Regions from separate parts of the Bacillus nitroreducens genome, predicted to be linked through region 2. Evidence: riboswitches for the same ligand, from Rfam matches in the RefSeq annotation. Region 2 holds a riboswitch; the other holds the start of a gene.
What was found. Region 2 has a riboswitch for FMN ahead of ACWPVE_RS20370 (ECF transporter S component). Riboswitches for the same ligand answer to the same signal wherever they lie in the genome.

Region 1 (4,827 bases), 710 kb from region 2:
AGTGCATTTTCAATTGAATCAAACATGTCTGTCCCCCCTCCCTTTATTTAAATCCATGTTCTTCTAAGAAGCTTGATGTTATAGATGATTTCATTGATTTTTTATCTTCAAAAGAACGTTGTAAAAATTGACTTACGTATTTACCAAGCATATCGCATTCAATGTTTACAATGTCACCTACACCTTTTCCATGTAAAATAGTTTCAGATAGTGTATGGGGTATAAGCGATAAAGTAAACGTGGTCTCTGTAAGTCCAAAAATTGTTAAACTTGTTCCATCAACAGCTACTGATCCTTTATAGATCATATATTGAACAAGTTCGTTTGGAACTTCAATTTCATAATAGACTGCGTTCCCTTTTGGAGTTTTGCGGACAATTCTTCCAATACCATCTACATGTCCAGAAACGATATGCCCCCCGAAGCGTCCTCCTGCGGACATCGCTCTCTCAAGATTCACAGGTGAGTTTTGTTGTAAATCGCGTAACGACGTTGATTGTACTGTTTCAGGCATCACATCGACTGTGAATCCATTTGAGGTAAATTCCGTTACGGTTAAACAAACCCCATTTACCGAAATGCTATCACCGAGGTGCACATCCTCGAGAATTTTTTTTGCTTGAATCACCATTTCAACTGAATCCTGTGATCCATTAATTGCCTTGATTTTCCCGATTTCCTCTACAATCCCTGTAAACATTTTTTTCACCTCTATTTCGGTTCGGCTACAATTTTCACATCTTCTCCGAGTTGTTCAACTGATTTAATCCTTAACTGCAGTGCGTCATCAATTAACTCAATCCCTGCACCACCGATTGCTGTTGGTGCAAGCTTGCCTCCAAATAATTTCGGAGCAAGATAGACAATCACTTGATTAATTGCTTTTTCCTTTAAGAAACTCCCATTAACCTCTGCTCCCCCTTCAACAAAAACAGAGGAAATGCCCTCACTCCCAAGGAGTGTAAGCACTGATTTAATCGATAGGCTTGACTCTTCTAATTGGAGGACTCTAACACCTTTTTTCCCAGAGAATTCGTTTATTTTTTCCTGATTGACTTTGTTTGTCACAATTAGCCACGTTTGAGCTTCACCATCATTCACTACTTTCGAATCCAGTGGTGTTCTAAGGGTTGAGTCCAAGATAATTCGAATCGGATTTTTTCCTGTTCCATTCGGCAATCTAGTTGTTAAACTTGGGTTATCTACTAAAACAGTATTTACACCGACGAGAATAGCATCATGGATACTACGATATAAATGCACATCATTTCTAGATGCCTCACCTGTAATCCATTTGCTTTCGCCACTAACTGTTGCAATTTTTCCATCAAGTGTGGTTGCTGATTTTAGCGTGACATAAGGGAGTTTTTTATCTAAGTAGTGATAAAAAACTGCGTTTAAGGCATCTGCTTGTCCCTTACAGACTCCTACCTCCACTTCGATACCTGCTGCTTTTAATTTTGATATTCCTTTTCCAGCAACCAGTGGGTTTGGATCAGTTGTTGCAATAACAACCCGTTTCACACCGCTATTCACCAATAGGTCAGCACAAGGTGGTGTTTTACCATGATGGCTACACGGCTCTAATGTTACATAAACCGTTGCTTGTTTGGCGTTTTCTCCAGCCATTCGTATCGCATGGACCTCTGCGTGAGGTTCACCAGCCTTCAAATGTGCCCCGATACCTACAACGCGACCATCGTTCACAACAACTGCTCCTACTACTGGGTTTGGGGTGGTTTGACCAACGCCTGCTCTTGCTACATTAATCGCTAAATTCATATAATCCTGATCTCTCACAAGTACCACTCCTTTCTATATATCATGTTCTTTTTTACAATGTTCAATCTTCGTTTCCTATACAAAAAAGACCCCAGGGTACACTGGGGTCTTGGTCGATGTAATTAAAGTAACAGATTATGTATTTTTGCCCAACACAAAGAAGAGGTATATCGAGCATTTTTTTTCACATACCGTACATTAATCCTTCTCCCATCCAGACTTTAACTGTCGGCCTTGGATTCTCACCAAGTCCACCATTTTAAATAAAACAAGTGTTTTATGACATAGAGTCTATCAACATATTGTTGATATTAAAATGGGTCACGGGCTTAGAACTCTCGTTCATCACCGTCGGTAAGGAATTTCACCTAACCCCGAAGGAAACAATTATTCAATTAGCGATTTAACACAGTATAATACAATACTATTATTTTGTCGAATGATAAGCATTTCCATTCAATATATGTAAAGTCGGTTGCTCCCTATTCTACACAATAAATACCCAATAAATGATTCCCCATACCAATGATAATAATAGGAGCACAAAAAACACGGTCCATTTACCTTTACCCATCTTGTCTCACCTCATGGTATATTATAGGACAATAAAAGAAAAAGACACAACAAGAATGAACTGTTGTGCCTTTATTTTCAGAGTTTCTATCCGCATGTCATTGGCTCTCTATCCTAGCGACCACTCTTAAAGATTGTGTCGTATTTTTTGCCTATGCTAGTGCGCGATATAAAATGATTTTATTCTTCCCAAACTTTAACTTCTTTCATTACATCGCCTTGTTGGATGCGATATACAGAGTCCATGCCTTCAACTACTTGCCCGAATACTGTATGTACACCATCTAAATGAGGCTGTGGTTCATGAACAATGAAAAATTGGCTTCCACCAGTATCTTTACCAGCGTGTGCCATTGATAATGCACCTGGTACGTGCTTATGTGGATTACCTGCTGTTTCACATTTAATTGTATATCCAGGACCGCCAGTTCCTGTTCCATGCGGGCATCCGCCTTGAGCAACGAACCCAGGGATTACACGGTGGAATGTTAGACCATTATAAAATCCTTCGTTCGCAAGCTTTTCAAAATTCTCAACAGTCCCAGGTGCTTCATTCGGATATAACTCAATTACGATTTTTTCTCCATTTTCAAACGCAATGCTCGCTTTTTTCATTTGAAACCTCCGCTTATTTTATTTCGTCATATGTATTGAACGAGTTTCATTTTACTATAAATGGATTGAATAATCCAACCTGAAAGGGAGTGTTTTTCAAAAATGACATTCTTAAAAGATAATTTTGGTAAAGAATAAGATATAATAGGTACGATGGACAGCCTGTTTTTTTGAATGACAAAGGAGGAAACTACATTGAGACATAAATACATACTTACTTTAACACTCACATTTTCACTCATTTTTCCATCACTGAGCTTTGCAGATGCAGTGCCTGGAGATGTAATTATTACGCTAGGTGAAGACTTAACTGAAACTCAAAAAGAAACAATCTTAAAAGAAATGAATGCACCCGAGAATCCTCAGATTGTCGTTGTCACAAATGAAGAAGAACATCAATACCTTGGTCGCTATATCCCGAAAGCTAGAATCGGGAACAAGGCCCTTTCTTCTGCCTCGATTACAATTGGCGAAAAAGGATCTGGAATAGATGTAACTATTACAGAGCATATTACCTTAATCACAGAGGAAATGTACGCAAATGCATTAATAACAGCTGGCGTAAAAGACGCAAATATTTTTGTCACTGGTCCTGGTAATGTTTCTGGAACAGCCGCACTTACAGGGATTATTAAAGCCTATGAAGTTTCTTCTGATCAAGTCATCCCTGAAGAAGTTAAGCAGATTGCTAACGAAGAAATGGTTGAAACCACGAAATTAAGTGAAAAGATCGGTGCAGAAGATGCGGCGGCATTAATGGCAAAAATCAAAGATGAAATTGCAAAGAAAGCTCCAAAAAACGATGAAGAACTCCGTACCATTATTACAAATGCCGCGAAGGATTTGGGCATCACATTAACGGATGATGATATTAACCGATTAATGGACCTTTTTAATAAATTAATGGAACTAAATATAGATTGGAACCAAGTTGGTGAACAATTAAATCTAGCGAAGGATAAACTTACAAATTTTCTTGAATCTGATAAAGGCCAAAATTTCTTAGATAAACTTAAAGAATTCTTTATCAGTCTCATTGACGCCATTAAGAATCTGTTCAAATAATCCAAACGAACAAAACCCACGAATGCCTATTCGTGGGTTTTACATCTAAATTTATTCTGCTACCTTTGTTTTTAGAGGAATATCTAATCTAACAAGATCCTCATAACTTTCTCGTTGAACCACAAGCTGAGCCTCACCATTCTCTACAAATACAACTGCAGGTCTTGGGATACGGTTGTAATTATTAGCCATAGCGTACCCGTATGCACCCGTACAGAATACGGCTAACAGGTCATCTGAGCTTGCTTTTGGTAATGGTAGATCCCATATGAGCATGTCTCCAGATTCACAGCATTTACCAGCCACTGAAACAGTCTCTTCGACCGGATCTTCTACTCGATTTGCTAATACGGCTTCATATTTCGCTTGATATAAGGCAGGTCTAATATTATCGGTCATGCCCCCGTCAATTGCTAGATACTGGCGAATGTTCGGTACTTCTTTACGAGATCCAACCGAATAGATGGTTGTTCCTGCATCCCCTACAATCGATCTTCCTGGCTCAATCCAGATTTCTGGAATATCCATCGAAAGTTCGTCTGCGAGATTCTTGACTTCTCCAATAATTGCCTCGACGTATTTTGAAGCTGGTAGTGGTTTATCTTCCTCCGTGTAGCGGATCCCAAATCCCCCACCTAAGTTTAATACTTTTGGAGCAAATCCGAAACGTTCCTTCCATTCTTTAAGTTTACCAAACATTTTTTGAGCAGCAACCAAGAAACCAGTTGTCTCAAATATTTGAGAACCGATATGAGAATGAATCCCTAATAGGTTTACGAATTGTGAATGAAG
Region 2 (4,827 bases):
AGCTTTCGTACTCCCGCATTTAACACAGCCTTTTTCTTTCATCTAAATTCCTCCCTTTATAATACTTATATTATTTACGAATATATAGCTAAATAGTTTCAATCATTTTCACTTGATATTTCTGCAAGTGCTTTTTGAATCGTTGGATATGTAAATGTAAATCCTTCTTTTATAAGTCGTTCTGGGGTTACCCATCTGCTTTTTAAAATTAGTTCTGTTTCTGTCCTGATGAAAAATGCACCAAGTTCAAGTAGCCAAGATGGTGCAGGTAAACCAACTGTTCTGTTATATACTTTTCTGAGACTTGCCATCAGTTCCCGATTCGTAATGGGATTGGGTGTGGAGCAATTAAAGATTCCAGTTAAGTGTTGATGGTTTCTCACGTAAAGGATAATATTAAATAAATCATCAATATGAATCCAACTGAATTTTTGAGAACCTGGTCCTTGAATTCCCCCTAGACCAAAGCGTACTAAATTTTGATAAGGAACCATCACACCTCCATCTTTTCCTAGTACGATAGAAATACGTAGTGCTACTTGTCTTGTATTTGGAAATTGAAAAGAGAAAAATGCTTCCTCCCACCTTTTTGCAACATCTACAGAAAAACCAGTTCCAATTTCCCCGTCTTCTTCAGTCATAGGTCTGTCTTCAGCATGTCGATAAATTGTTGCAGTACTTGAATTAATCCATAATGAAGGGGGATTTTTGCATTTTTGAATAGCTTCGCCTAAATGTTTTGTAGTTTCTATCCGTGATTGGAGGATTTCTTGTTTGTTTTTTTCATTATATCTACAATTGACAGACTTCCCTGCAAGATTAATAAGTATATCTGAACCTTCTAGTGCTTGAATCATTCCATCATGGTCATTCCAATTGATGTGAGGATAACTTCTTGATATTATTTTTACTTCATAATCAAGCTCCGTAAATTTTTTTGAAAAATAAGTACCCACAAACCCAGTACCACCTGCAAGGACGATCTTCGTTTTCATTGTTCCAGTCCCCCTTAATATTTCTTTTACTAGTTTATCACCTTGTATAGGTACCTGTATTGTATCTTCGAAAAAAACAAGCATAATAGATTTGAATTCTAAATATCTAAGAAAGGCTGGTTGTAAGATTCTCAAAGAAAGAATAGAACACTTGAACTAAAAAATAATGAAATCTTTAAACCGAAAAGGCACCCATTAACGGGTGCCTGCAAATATTTATATCGAAGCTTGTTTTTGTTTATGAATCCACGGATGTATGCGAGTGTACAACAGCATGAAGATCGTTGTGACAATCAATCCTTTTAATATGTTAAACGGAAGGATTGCGTAAACTACCATTTTGAGTGTTTCAGGTGCAGACATTGCTGGTATGTTTAAGAAAAAGTTGAATGCTGGTAAGAATACGTAATAATTAAGGACACTCATGATGATAGCCATCATGGCTGTACCGCCAATTAATCCGATGGTTAAGCCTAATTTTGATTTTATTAGCTTGAAAATGTAGTAGGTTGTTAGAACAAAAATAATCCCTGCTACAAAGTTTGAAATATGGCCAACTGGAACACCTGTTTCACTACCTGTAATGAAATAATCAATCATGTTTTTGAATAATTCAACTAGGATAGCTGCCATCGGTCCAAAAGTTAGTGCTGCAAGTAATGCTGGAACATCACTAAAATCAACGTTCAAAAAGCTTGGGAATGTAGGCAATGGAAAATTCAAAAACATAAGGATGTACGATATCGTACTCAACATTGCAATTGCCACAAATTGACGTAAAGGTATTTTCTTCATTTTCTTTTCTCTCCTCTTTTGCGATCCACTTCAAAAGAAGAAAGTTCAGCTCTCAAGACATACCCAAATAAAAACCCCCAAGAATTTGCTTCTTGAGGGAGTTAATGTAAAGGCATGCTTAATAAACGTTCGACTAATAAATTTTTTTCGAACGTGCAGAACCTCCATCTTCTCCCATCCAGACTATACTGTCGGCTTTGGAATCGCACCAAATCCTGCCTTGCGGCTCGCGGGCTTAGAGAATATTTTCTCATCACCGCCGGTCGGGATTTTCACCCAGCCCCGAAGATAGATCATTATTTTATTTTGAATTCATTGTATCAGCTTTCATAACTATTGTGAAGTATTTTGCTTCAAATAGACAAACTTTATAGTAAATGTCCCTATGTTCACATCCAACAAAGAATGTATATCTTACTTTCCATCGACTACTTCTTTTAATATTTCATAAGATCTCTTTTGTTTATCTGGATCATAAATGTATGAAACAGCCATAAGTTCGTCAACATTATATTTCTCCTGGAAGCTAGTTAATTGACTACGGATTGAATCTTTACTTCCCAACAGTGTCACACTTGACATGGATCGTGCCATTTGTTCTTCTTGAAGAGTCCAAAGTCCATCCATTGTATCAACTGGTGGTTGTAGCGGGTTTTGTGAGCCGCGTACAACATTTAAGAAAAATTGCTGCATCGTTGTGATTTCCTTTTTTGCCTCTTCGTCCGTTTCAGTTGCAATTACATTTAGACAAACCATCATGTATGGTGAGCTTAAATACTCGGATGGTTCGAAACGATCACGATATATGGAGATCGCTTCTTCCATGAATCTTGGCGCAAAATGGGAGGCGAATACGTATGGCAATCCTAACTTTGCCGCCAAGTACGCGGAATCAGTTGATGAACCTAGAATATAAATAGGTACATTTGTACCAACTCCTGGGTACGCCTTCACATAGCCTTGCTTTTCCATTGGGCCAAAGTATGTAAGTAATGCATTTACATCATTTGGGAATGTATATACAGAATCATTATTTGAACGTCGTAAGGCACTAGCTGTCATCATATCGGTACCTGGTGCTCGGCCAAGTCCTAAATCAAGCCGATCTGGATATATAGTAGCCATAGTCCCAAATTGTTCAGCCACGACTAGAGGTGAATGGTTTGGAAGCATGACACCCCCAGAACCAACTCGAATGGTTTCGGTGTGCTCTAAAGTGTGTTTAATTAAAATCGGTGTCGCAGAACTAACTAGTGTTGGAGTGTTGTGGTGTTCAGCAATCCAATAGCGTTTATATCCCATTTTTTCAGTTGCTTGAGCAAGGTCAATCATATCATCAATTGCGTCTTTTCCATCCTTCCCCTTGCGGATTGGCGCGAGATTTAGAACGGATACAGGTATTTGTATATTTGTCATTTGCATTTTTCCCTTCTTCCATTTTCTTATTTTCTATCTTAACAATTCATTGAAAAGAAACAAACTTTCCTGCTTGAGGATGTCTTTGTGAGATCCTACTTTTTATTTACATGGCTAAAGAAAGGAATTAATAGTAGAAAAGAATTAGGTAAAAACTAATGAGGGAATTATAGGATAAGGTGGAGTTATTATGCATTTTTTTGCTTCACAGGAACATCTCACTGTAGCGGAGTGGGTTCTCAGAGCAATTGTTGGTTTTACGTTTTTTGTTGTAATTGCGAGGATAATGGGGCAACGAACCATTTCGCAGGTTGGACTTCTCGACTTTGTGATTGTTTTACTAATTGGAAATATAATTGCTCATCCGTTATCTGATGAAGAATTAGGATTAACAGGATCAATGATTACAATGACTGTTATTTTGATTGTTTATTTGGTTGGGGTTTTATTAAGTTTACGTTTTAAAAGAGTTAGAAAATGGTTTATCCCCACGCCTATTCCACTTATCGAAGATGGAAAGGTTTTGTATAAAAACTTGAACAAAGCAAGAATCTCAATTGATGTATTGTTATCAGAATTACGAATGAAAAATATAGAAGATATCCAGAAAGTTGCTCTTGCTTTTTGGGAACCAGGTGGATCTATCTCCACCTTTTTGAAAAGTGAACATCAACCATTAACACCCAGTTCCATTCAAACTCCCCTCCAACCCTTTTATTATCCTAAGACTTTGATTAAAGAAAGAAAAATTATTTATGAAGAGCTTGAGCAAATCGGGAAAAATGAAGATTGGCTCTTAAAAAAGATTGCAATGAGCTATAAAAACGTCACAATGAATGAGATTCTACTAGGAACAATTGATGAAAACGAAAAGATAACCTTGTTTCTGTACCACTAAAGACATTTAGCTCCTTAAAATACGCACTACATAAATTGGTCATACTAACTCAAGAAAATTTAAATTGGAGGATTTGGCTTGGAACAATCATGGATTTCCCTTATCCCATTCATTATCGTTATTGGGATGGCAATATGGTTAAAAGATATTTTACCTGGGCTTGTTTTAGGATTAGTTGTTGGTGCAATCCTTGTTACATCTGATATATTAGCTGGAGCTGGGCAATCCATTACGTACATTGTGGCAACTTTATCAGATCCAACGAATATAAAAATTGTGAGTTTTCTATATGTGTTTGGTGGATTGGTTGGAATGATGAATATTGCTGGGGGTATTAAAGGATTTACAGAATGGATTGGGACAAAGATTAAAAGTGAGCGTGGTTTGCTGGGGTTAATTTGGTATACCCTCCCTTTTACCTTCATGATGCCTATGTTTCGCATTATGATGATTGGGCCGATTATAAAACAATTGATTAAGAAAATGAACCTTTCAAAGCAAAAAGTCGGCTTTACATTAGATATTTCAACCGAATCGGTTATTGTATTATTACCAGTTGCGACTGCATTTGTCGGATTCATGGTATCTCTCGTTGAGGGAGGTATTAAGGGACTTCATTTAGGTATGTCCGCTTATGAAGTGTTTTTATTAAGTATTTTGTTTAATTTTTATGCGATTGTGATGCTATTGATTGGAATTATTCAGACGTTTTTACCTTCTAAA

Region 1: it holds a riboswitch for FMN, as region 2 does, so the genes downstream of both, ribD (bifunctional diaminohydroxyphosphoribosylaminopyrimidine deaminase/5-amino-6-(5-phosphoribosylamino)uracil reductase RibD) here and ACWPVE_RS20370 (ECF transporter S component) in region 2, are expected to answer to the same signal.

The regions. Positions count from the first base shown of each region.
Region 1 covers NZ_CAXHYI020000003.1:2,653,130-2,657,956, reverse strand. The annotation lists partial or broken gene ribB (3,4-dihydroxy-2-butanone-4-phosphate synthase) at 1-26, opposite strand, end outside; gene ribE (riboflavin synthase) at 44-700, opposite strand; gene ribD (bifunctional diaminohydroxyphosphoribosylaminopyrimidine deaminase/5-amino-6-(5-phosphoribosylamino)uracil reductase RibD) at 712-1,800, opposite strand; FMN riboswitch at 1,981-2,168, opposite strand; gene ACWPVE_RS16750 (peptidylprolyl isomerase) at 2,536-2,970, opposite strand; gene ACWPVE_RS16745 (DUF1002 domain-containing protein) at 3,145-4,035, shown strand; gene lysA (diaminopimelate decarboxylase) at 4,087-4,827, opposite strand, start outside.
Region 2 covers NZ_CAXHYI020000003.1:3,366,640-3,371,466, reverse strand. The annotation lists gene ACWPVE_RS20380 (zinc ribbon domain-containing protein) at 1-42, opposite strand, end outside; gene ACWPVE_RS20375 (TIGR01777 family oxidoreductase) at 99-995, opposite strand; gene ACWPVE_RS20370 (ECF transporter S component) at 1,212-1,790, opposite strand; FMN riboswitch at 1,953-2,084, opposite strand; gene ACWPVE_RS20365 (LLM class flavin-dependent oxidoreductase) at 2,205-3,206, opposite strand; gene ACWPVE_RS20360 (DUF421 domain-containing protein) at 3,397-4,104, shown strand; gene ACWPVE_RS20355 (Na+/H+ antiporter NhaC family protein) at 4,183-4,827, shown strand, end outside.